Phenylobacterium zucineum HLK1: one gene and its partner. The protein of the gene in region 1 interacts with the protein of each later gene in a pairwise test. Links are inferred from orthologs where the notes say so. Each region holds a gene or a part of one and is shown on either strand. Other genes may lie near its edges.

The links. Proteins that work in one complex are often made in the same cells at the same time.
Region 2: the proteins of mrdA (region 1) and PHZ_RS10140 interact in binary tests that used the Escherichia coli proteins (3 or more experiments, as listed by UniProt). The link is inferred for Phenylobacterium zucineum HLK1 from one-to-one orthologs.

What each region holds. Positions count from the first base shown.
Region 1 is NC_011144.1:2,583,553-2,587,727, reverse strand. What follows is about bases 667-3,583. They hold mrdA (penicillin-binding protein 2), read left to right. Parts: upstream 667-1,080; coding sequence 1,081-3,087; downstream 3,088-3,583. Other genes in these bases: rodA (rod shape-determining protein RodA), read left to right, coding at 3,084-3,583; PHZ_RS12625 (hypothetical protein), read left to right, coding at 667-1,076. Also shown: more of PHZ_RS12625, read left to right, coding at 564-666; more of rodA, read left to right, coding at 3,584-4,175. UniProt on the Escherichia coli protein: Catalyzes cross-linking of the peptidoglycan cell wall. Responsible for the determination of the rod shape of the cell. Is probably required for lateral peptidoglycan synthesis and maintenance of the correct diameter during lateral and centripetal growth.
Region 2 is NC_011144.1:2,059,422-2,063,705, reverse strand. Bases 894-3,975 are described here. They hold PHZ_RS10140 (penicillin-binding protein 1A), read left to right. Parts: upstream 894-1,289; coding sequence 1,290-3,662; downstream 3,663-3,975. Other genes in these bases: PHZ_RS10145 (N-acetylmuramoyl-L-alanine amidase family protein), read left to right, coding at 894-1,170. Also shown: more of PHZ_RS10145, read left to right, coding at 7-893. UniProt on the Escherichia coli protein: Cell wall formation. Synthesis of cross-linked peptidoglycan from the lipid intermediates.

The sequences.
Region 1 (4,175 bases):
TTCCCGCGCGGCCTTCCGGTCGGCCGGGCGGTCAAGGGGCTGGACGGCCGCTGGCGCGTGGTGCTGGCCTCGGACCGCGCGCCGGTCGACTACGTTCGCATCCTGCTGTTCGAGGACTTCACCGTGCTGGCCAATCGGGCCGAGCTGGACCAGCCCTCGTCGCCCCCGCCGCCGACCCCCGGCGGCCCCGCCCTGCTGCCTCCGCCGCCGACGGCCGCGGCCCCCGCCGCCACGGCAACGCCGCCCGCGCCCCGCGCCGCCACGCCGCCCGCCGCGCGGCCCGCCCCGGCCACGCCAGCGCCCGCGACGCCTGCTCCGAAGACCGCCGCACCGACGCCGAAGGCCAACGGCGGGGCGGCGGCGCAGACCTCGTCCGCGGTCCGCAGCCCTGCGACCACGCCCGCGCCCAAGACGGCGGCCCCGAAGACCAGCGGGACCGCGACCCCGCCGGCTGTGACGCCCGCGCCCAAGACGCCGGCTCCGAAGACCCCGGCTCCGAAAACCCCCGCTCCGAAAACCCCGGCGCCGCAGACGTCCGCGCCACCGCCGTCCGGAGCCCGGCCATGAACGGCGGCGCCCGGACCCTCGAGCCGTGGCGCTGGCTAGGCGTGCCGATGTTGCAGGTGATGGGCGCCACCCTGCTGTTCGCCCTGCCGCTGCGCGTCTGGGGCCTGGCCCTGCCCGAGCCGGTCTTCGCCCTGCCGGTGGCCTTCGCCTGGGCGGTGATCCGGCCGTCGGTGCTGGCGCCGTTCGGGGTGGCCCTCATGGGCTTCTTCCTCGATCTGCTGTGGGGAGGTCCCCTGGGCCTGTGGGCCGTCTGCCTGCTGATCGCCTACGGCGTCGCCCTGGGCGGGCGCGCCATGCTGGCCGGTCAGAGCCGGGGCATGATGTGGGCCTGGTACGGCGTGCTGACCGCGCTCTCGATGAGCGCGGCCTATCTCTTCACCATGCTGGACGCCAAGGGGATGGCCAGCCCGCTCTCGGTGTTCTGGCAATTCCTCGCCACAGTCATCCTCTATCCCTTCGCCGACCGCCTGATCGAGCGGTTCGAGGACGCCGACGTGAGGTTCCGCTAGCGCCATGGCCGAACCGGCAATCTTCTTCGAGGAGGTCAACGAGCGGCAGGGCCTGTTCCACCGCCGGGCCGTCCTGCTGGGCGGCTTCGCGGGCCTGGGCCTCACGGCCCTGGGCGGGCGCCTGGCCTATCTCCAGCTGCTGGAGACCCAGCGCTACGAGAAGCTGGCCACCTCGAACCAGTTCAACTTCAAGCTGGTCCCGGCTCCCCGCGGCCTGATCGTCGACCGCAACGGCGCGGTGCTGGCGGCGAACCGCCCGAACTTCCGCCTGCTGGTGTCGAAGGACAAGGGGACCGACCCCGAGGCGACGCTGAAGACCCTGGCCAGCTTCGTGCCGATGGACGAGGCCCGCCAGCGCCGGCTGCTGCGCGAGATCAGCAACGCGCCCCGCCGTGCGCCGGTCTCGGTCATGGAGGACATGACCTGGGAGCAGTTCTCCGCGATCAACGTCCGCGCGCCCGAGCTGCCGAACGTCACCGCCGACATGGGCGAGGTGCGGGTCTATCCGCACGGCGGGGCCTTCGCGCACGTGATCGGCTACGTGGCCAAGGTGAACCGCGAGGACCTGACGCCCACCGGCCCGAACTCGGACCCCATCCTGCTGCACCCGGGCTTCCGGATCGGCAAGCAGGGCATCGAGAAGGCGCTCGACCTCGAGCTGCGGGGCCGGGCCGGCGCCAAGAAGGTCGAGGTGGACGCCAACGGCCGCGAGGTGCGCCACGACGAGGACGGCGACATCGCCGCGGTCCCCGGCAAGGAGGTCCAGCTCACCCTCGACGTCGATATCCAGAACCGCGCCCTCGAGGTGTTCGGCGGCGAGAGCGGAGGCGCGGTCCTGATGGACTGCCGCACGGGCGACATCCTGTGCATGATGTCGGCGCCGAGCTTCGATGCGAACCGGTTCGTGCGGGGGCTGACGGGCGCCGAGTACCGTGCGCTGGCCAACTACGAACGCCGGCCGCTGCTCGACAAGTGCCTGTCGGGCACCTACCCGCCGGGCTCGACCTTCAAGACCATGACGGCGCTCGCGGCGCTGGAGGCCGGGATCGACCCCGACCAGACCGTCAGCTGCGGCGGCGGAATGTACTTCGGCGGCCGCTACTTCCGCTGCCACAAGAAGGGCGGCCACGGCGCCCAGAACATGCGGGACGCCATCAAGAACTCCTGCGACGTCTATTTCTATTCGGTCGCCTCGCGCATCGGGCCGGACCGGATCGCCGCCGTGGCGCGCGAATTCGGCTTCGGCCAGACCTTCGACATTGGCATTCCGGGCCAGAAGAAGGGCATCGTGCCCTCGACCCAGTGGGTCCGGGAGAACCGCCCGAAGGACCCCAAGTGGCACCCCGGTGAGTCGCTGAGCTACGGCATCGGCCAGGGCATGCTGACGGCCAATTGCCTGCAACTGGCGGTGATGACCGCGCGGCTGGCCAACGGCCGCAAGGCGCTCAACCCGCGCCTCATCAAGTCGATCGGCGGCAAGGAGCTGCCGCGCGGCTCGGACGTGCCGGACCTGCCGTTCAGCCAGGAGCACCTGAACTACGTCCGCGACGGCATGGCCGCGGTGACCGAGGCGGGCGGGACGGCCTTCCGAGCCAGCCAGCTCGGCCTGGGCGACATCCTGATGGCCGGCAAGACCGGCACGGCGCAGGTCTACAGCTACAAGGCCGGCGGGCACCGGGGGAAGGGCGGCCCCTGGCGGCTGCGCGACCACGGCCTGTTCGTCGCCTTCGCGCCGCTGGATGAGCCGCGCTACGCCCTGGCGGTGATCGTCCAGCACGGCATGGGCGGCTCGACGGCCGCCGCGCCCCGGGCGCGCGAGATCATGCGGGTGGCCCTGCTGAAGGATCCCGAGCTGCGCGCGCGCATCGAGACGCCGCTGCCGATGCCCGAGATCCAGCCGGACCTGGAGCTCGACACCGTGCCCGACAGCCCGGTCTTCGCCGAGCCGCCGAACACGCCGACGCCCGCCGTCGGCGATCCGCTCGTCCCGCCCTCGGAAGGCCCCGCATGACCGTCTCGGCCCTCACGCGTCCCGGCGAGCGGGACCGCCTGATCGTCAAGCTGTCCGAGGTGGACTGGCTGTTCGTCCTGGTGCTCAGCCTGATCGCCGGGGCCGGCGCCCTGATGCTGTTCTCCATCGCCGGCTCGTCCTGGGACCCGTGGGCCGCCAAGCACGCCTTCCGCTTCGCGCTGTGCCTGGCGATGATGATCGGCCTGGCGATGATCGACATCCGCGTGTGGTTCGCCATCGCCTATCCCGTCTATGTGCTGGGTCTGCTGCTGCTGGTGGCGGTGGAGCTGGTCGGGGACACGCGCCTGGGGGCGCAGCGGTGGCTATCCATCGGCGGCTTCAGCTTCCAGCCGTCCGAGGTGATGAAGATCGGCATCGTGCTGGCGCTGGCGCGCTACTACCACGGGACCTCGGCCCAGCGGGCGAGGCTGTCCTGGTGGCTTCTGGTCCCCGCCGGCATGATCGGCCTGCCGGTGTTGCTGGTGGCGCACCAGCCCGACCTCGGCACCGCCATGCTGATCCTGATGACCGGGGCGGCCATCGTCGTGCTCGCCGGGCTGTCCTGGAAGATCATCGCCGCCGGCGTGGCGGCGTTCGTGGCCATCGTGCCGCCGTTCGTGATATTCGTGATGCACGACTACCAGCGGCAGCGCGTGCTGACCTTCCTGGACCCCGAGAGCGATCCCTCGGGCTCCGGCTACCACATCCTGCAGTCGATGATCGCCCTGGGCTCGGGCGGTCTGCTGGGCAAGGGCTACGGCCTGGGCTCGCAGAGCCAGCTCAACTTCCTGCCCGAGAAGCAGACCGACTTCATCTTCGCGACCCTGGCCGAGGAGTTCGGCTTCGTGGGTTGCGTATCGGTGCTGATCCTCTACGCCGCGGTGATCTTCATGGCCCTGCGGACCGCCTATGTCAGCCACTCGCATTTCGCCCGCCTGGCCTCCGCGGGCGTGACCGCCACCTTCACGCTCTACGTCCTGATCAACGGGGCGATGGTGATGGGCCTGGCGCCGGTGGTGGGCGTGCCCATGCCGCTGCTGTCCTACGGCGGCACGGTGATGCTGACGGTGATGATCGGCTTCGGCCTG
Region 2 (4,284 bases), 520 kb from region 1 along the record:
GGGCGCTTGGCGCTCGCGGCGATGGCCGCCGGCCTGGGCCTCGCCGTGGCCGCGTCGCACGCCGCGCCCGACCCCGTCGGGCTGCTGAAGGTCCGCCTGGGCGGCGACAGCGCCGAGACCCGGATCGTCCTCGACCTCGCCAAGTCGGCCAATGTGAAGATCGTCTCGGACGGCGCCGCCGATCGCCGGATCGTCATCCATATGCCGGGGGTGCAGGCCGCCGAGGAGCTGCAGGGCCCGGGCCGGGGCCTCGTCAAGGCCTGGATGGTCGACGAGGTGCAGGGCGGGGCGCGCCTGCAGATGGACCTCGCCGCCGACGCCAAGGTGAAGCGCCGCTTCCTGCTGCCGCCCGCCGACGGCGTCGAACACTACCGCTATGTCGTGGACGTGGCCGCGGCGCCGGGGGCGAGCCTGACAAAGGCCTCGCAGGCCGGCCCCGTCGACGGCGCCCTGCGGACCAAGTTCCTGCCCGCCCGCAAGTCGGCCCTCCCGCTGAAGAAGGTGGTCGTCGTCGACGCCGGCCACGGCGGCAAGGACGTCGGCGCGGTCGGCTCCAAGGGCTACGAGAAGGACATCAACCTCGCCGCTGCCCAGGCGCTGAAGGACAAGCTGGAAAAGACCGGCCGCTACAAGGTGGTCATGACCCGCAACTCGGACGTCTACATTCCGCTTGAAACGCGGGTGCGGATCGCCCAGCGGGCCAACGCCGACCTGTTCATCTCGCTGCACTCCGATTCCGGACCCGACACCAGCCTGAAGGGCGCCAGCGTCTACACGCTGTCGGACAAGGCCTCGCGCCGCTCGACCAAGTTCGTCAGCAAGGACGACTGGTTCATGAAGGCCAGCCTGACCGGCGATCAGGGGGTGCGCGACATCCTCTTCGACCTCACCCAACGGGCGACGCGCAACCGCTCGGCCGTCTTCGCCCAGACCCTCCTGTCCCATATCGAGGACGAGGCCCCGCTGCTGCGCCGCAGCCACCGGGACGCCGGTCTCGTGGTGCTGCTGGCTCCGGACGTCCCGGCGGTGCTTCTGGAGATGGGGTTCGTCAACAATCCCGAGGACGAGGCCCGCCTGCGCGATCCCCGATCCCGCGCCCGCCTCATGGACTCGGTCGCCGACGCCATCGACGACCACTTCGGCCACGACATGAAGGTTGCGGCGCGCTGACGCGGCGGCGTTGGCGCCCGGCCCGACACAGGGTAGACGACGCCTCATAAGGTGGACGCGGCGCCCCCGGAGGCTCGTCTAAGTTGAACTCCCCCGCAGGACCCGAACGGTGGGTCGCGATGGCCGGCGTTGTGGTGCTGAGCCTCGTCGCTCTGGCCGCCTTCTCCGCCGCGATCTACGCGGCCTGGCTGTTCCATGACATGCCGGACGCCGGGGAATTGGTGGACTACCACCCGCCCACGGCCACGCGCGCCTACGCCTGGGACGGCACCCTGATCGGCGAGTTCTCGCGCGAGCGGCGCATCTTCGTGCCCTACGACGCCATCCCCGCCCAGACGGCGCAGGCGTTCCTCGCCGCCGAAGACCACAGCTTCTTCCGGCATGCGGGCGTGGACGTAAGCGGCCTGGGCCGCGCCATGGCCAAGAACGTCCTCAACCTCGTCCAGGGCCGGCGCCTCGAAGGCGGCTCGACCATCACCCAGCAGGTGGCCAAGAACATCCTGCTGACGAGCGACGCCACCATCGGGCGCAAGCTGAAGGAGGCGATCCTCGCCGGCCAGCTCGAGCAGACGCTGACCAAGGAGCGGATCCTCGAGCTCTATCTGAACGAGATCTGGCTGGGCTACCGATCGTACGGGGTGGGCGCCGCGGCCTACAACTACTTCGGCAAGTCGGTGAGCGAGCTGACCCTGGCCGAGAGCGCCTATCTGGCCGCCCTGCCGAAGGGGCCCGACAACTACCACCCGATGCGCCGCAAGCGTCAGGCCATCGCCCGCCGCAACTGGGTGATCGACCAGATGGCCGACCTCGGGATGATCAGCCGGGAAGAGGCGCGCGCCGCCATGGCCGAGGACCTGAAGGTCCAGCCCGCGCCGACCCGGGCGCAGTACCGCGACGCCGACTACTTCGTGGAAGAGGTCCGCCGCCTGGGCCTCAACATGGACGAGCTGGGCGACGAGCGCCTGAACGCCGGCGGCTACTACATCCGCACGACGCTGGACCCGCGCCTGCAGAGCGCCGCGCGGCTGGCGCTGATGAACGGACTGGAGGCCTACGACCGCCGCCACGGCTGGCGCGGCGCCTGGGGCAACGTCACGACCCTGGCCGACTGGGAGAAGGAGGCCAAGAAGAAGGCCCTCCCGTCCGAGCGGCGCAGCTGGCGCCAGGCCGTCGTGACCAGCGTCGCTGGCGGCAACGTCGAGGTGCTGACCGTCGACGGCGACCGCGGCGCCCTGGCCGGCGAGGACGTGGCCTGGGCCCGGCGCGGGAAGGGGATCGGCACCGGCGACCTGGTCTTCGTGGCGCCGAATGACAAGGGCGCGGGCTTCCGCCTGAAGCAGATCCCGGCGGTGAACGGCGCCCTCGTTGCCATGGAGCCCAATTCGGGCCGGGTGCTGGCGATGGTCGGCGGCTATTCGTTCTCGCTGTCCAGTTTCAACCGGGCCACTCAGGCCTACCGGCAGCCCGGCTCGGCCTTCAAGCCGATCGTCTACGCCGCGGCCCTTGAGAGCGGCTACACGCCCGCCAGCACTGTCATGGACGCGCCGATCACCCTGCGCGGGGCCGGCGGCCAGGCCTGGTCGCCCGAGAACTACAATCGCAAGTACTATGGCGCGCTGACGCTGCGCCGGGGGTTGGAGCTGTCGCGCAACACCATGACGGTGCGCCTGGCCCAGAACGTCGGCATGACCCGGATCAGCGACCTGGCGATCCGCATGGGCGTGACCGAGAAGATGGACAAGGTGCTCGCCATGGCCCTCGGCTCGGGCGAGACGACCGTCTACCGGATGTCGGCGGCCTACTCCTCGTTCCTGAACGGCGGCCGCAAGGTCGAGCCGCACCTGATCGAGCTGGTCCAGGACCGCAACGGCAAGGTCATCTGGAAGGCCGACCGCCGGGAATGCCCGCGCTGCGGCGCCGGTTTCTCGGGCGCCGAAAGCCCGCGCATCGCGCGCACCGGCGCCCAGGTGATGGATCCGATCACCGCCTACCAGATCACCTCCATGCTGGAAGGCGTGGTCCTGCGGGGCACGGCGACCCAGGCCTCGTCCGTCGGCAAGCCGCTGGGCGGCAAGACCGGCACGACCAACGACTACCGCTCGGCCTGGTTCATGGGCTTCTCGCCGGACATCGTCGTGGGCGTTTACATCGGCTTCGACGACAACCGCAGCCTGGGCGAGGGCGAGACGGGCAGCGTCGCGGCCGTGCCGATCTTCACCGAGTTCATGGGCGAGGCGCTTAAGGACCGGCCGGCCCAGCCGTTCAAGGCGCCCGCCAACGCCAAGTTCGCCATGGTGCGGGGAATCCGCGAGGCCTTCCGGCCCGGAACCGAGCCGCAGGTCGCCCAGGCGCCGGCGAGCGCCGTGCCGGGCGGGCCGCAGCCCTACAGCCAGGTCTGGCAGAACGGCATCACGGGCGCCCCGAACGCCGGGGCGGCCGTGGCGCCGCCTCCGCCGCCGAAGAAGCAGGACGAGCTGTCGGACTTGTTCTGACGCGGGACGCAGACTATGTCCGGCCGCCTGAAGTCCGGAGTTCCCCATGAGAGTGGATGTCGAGGCCGCCAAGGCCGACATCGAGCAGTCGATCGAACTGCTCAGGAGGCGTCTTTGACTGGGAGCCAGCGCTCCGGAAGCTCGACGAGCTGAACGCCCGGGTCGAGGACCCGACCCTTTGGAACGATCCTGACGAGGCCCAGGCGGTCTCGCGCGAGCGTTCGCGCCTGTCGGCCCAGGTCGAAGCGGTCCATGGCCTCGAGCGGGACCTGGCCGACGCCCTCGGCTACGCCGAGCTGGCGGACGAGGAGGGCGACGAGGCTTCGCTGGACGAGGCCCGCGCCCAGCTACGCGAGATCAAGGAGCGCGCCGCCCGCGCCGAGCTGGAAGCCCTGCTGTCGGGCGAGGCAGACGGCAACGACGCCTATGTCGAGATCAACTCCGGCGCCGGCGGCACCGAGTCCAACGACTGGGCCGGCATGCTGCTGCGCATGTACACCCGCTGGGCCCAGGCCCACGGGATGAGCGTCGACGTGATCGAGGAGACGGCCGGGGAGCAGGCGGGGATCAAGTCCGTCACCCTGCAGGTGAAGGGGACCAACGCCTACGGCTGGCTGAAGAC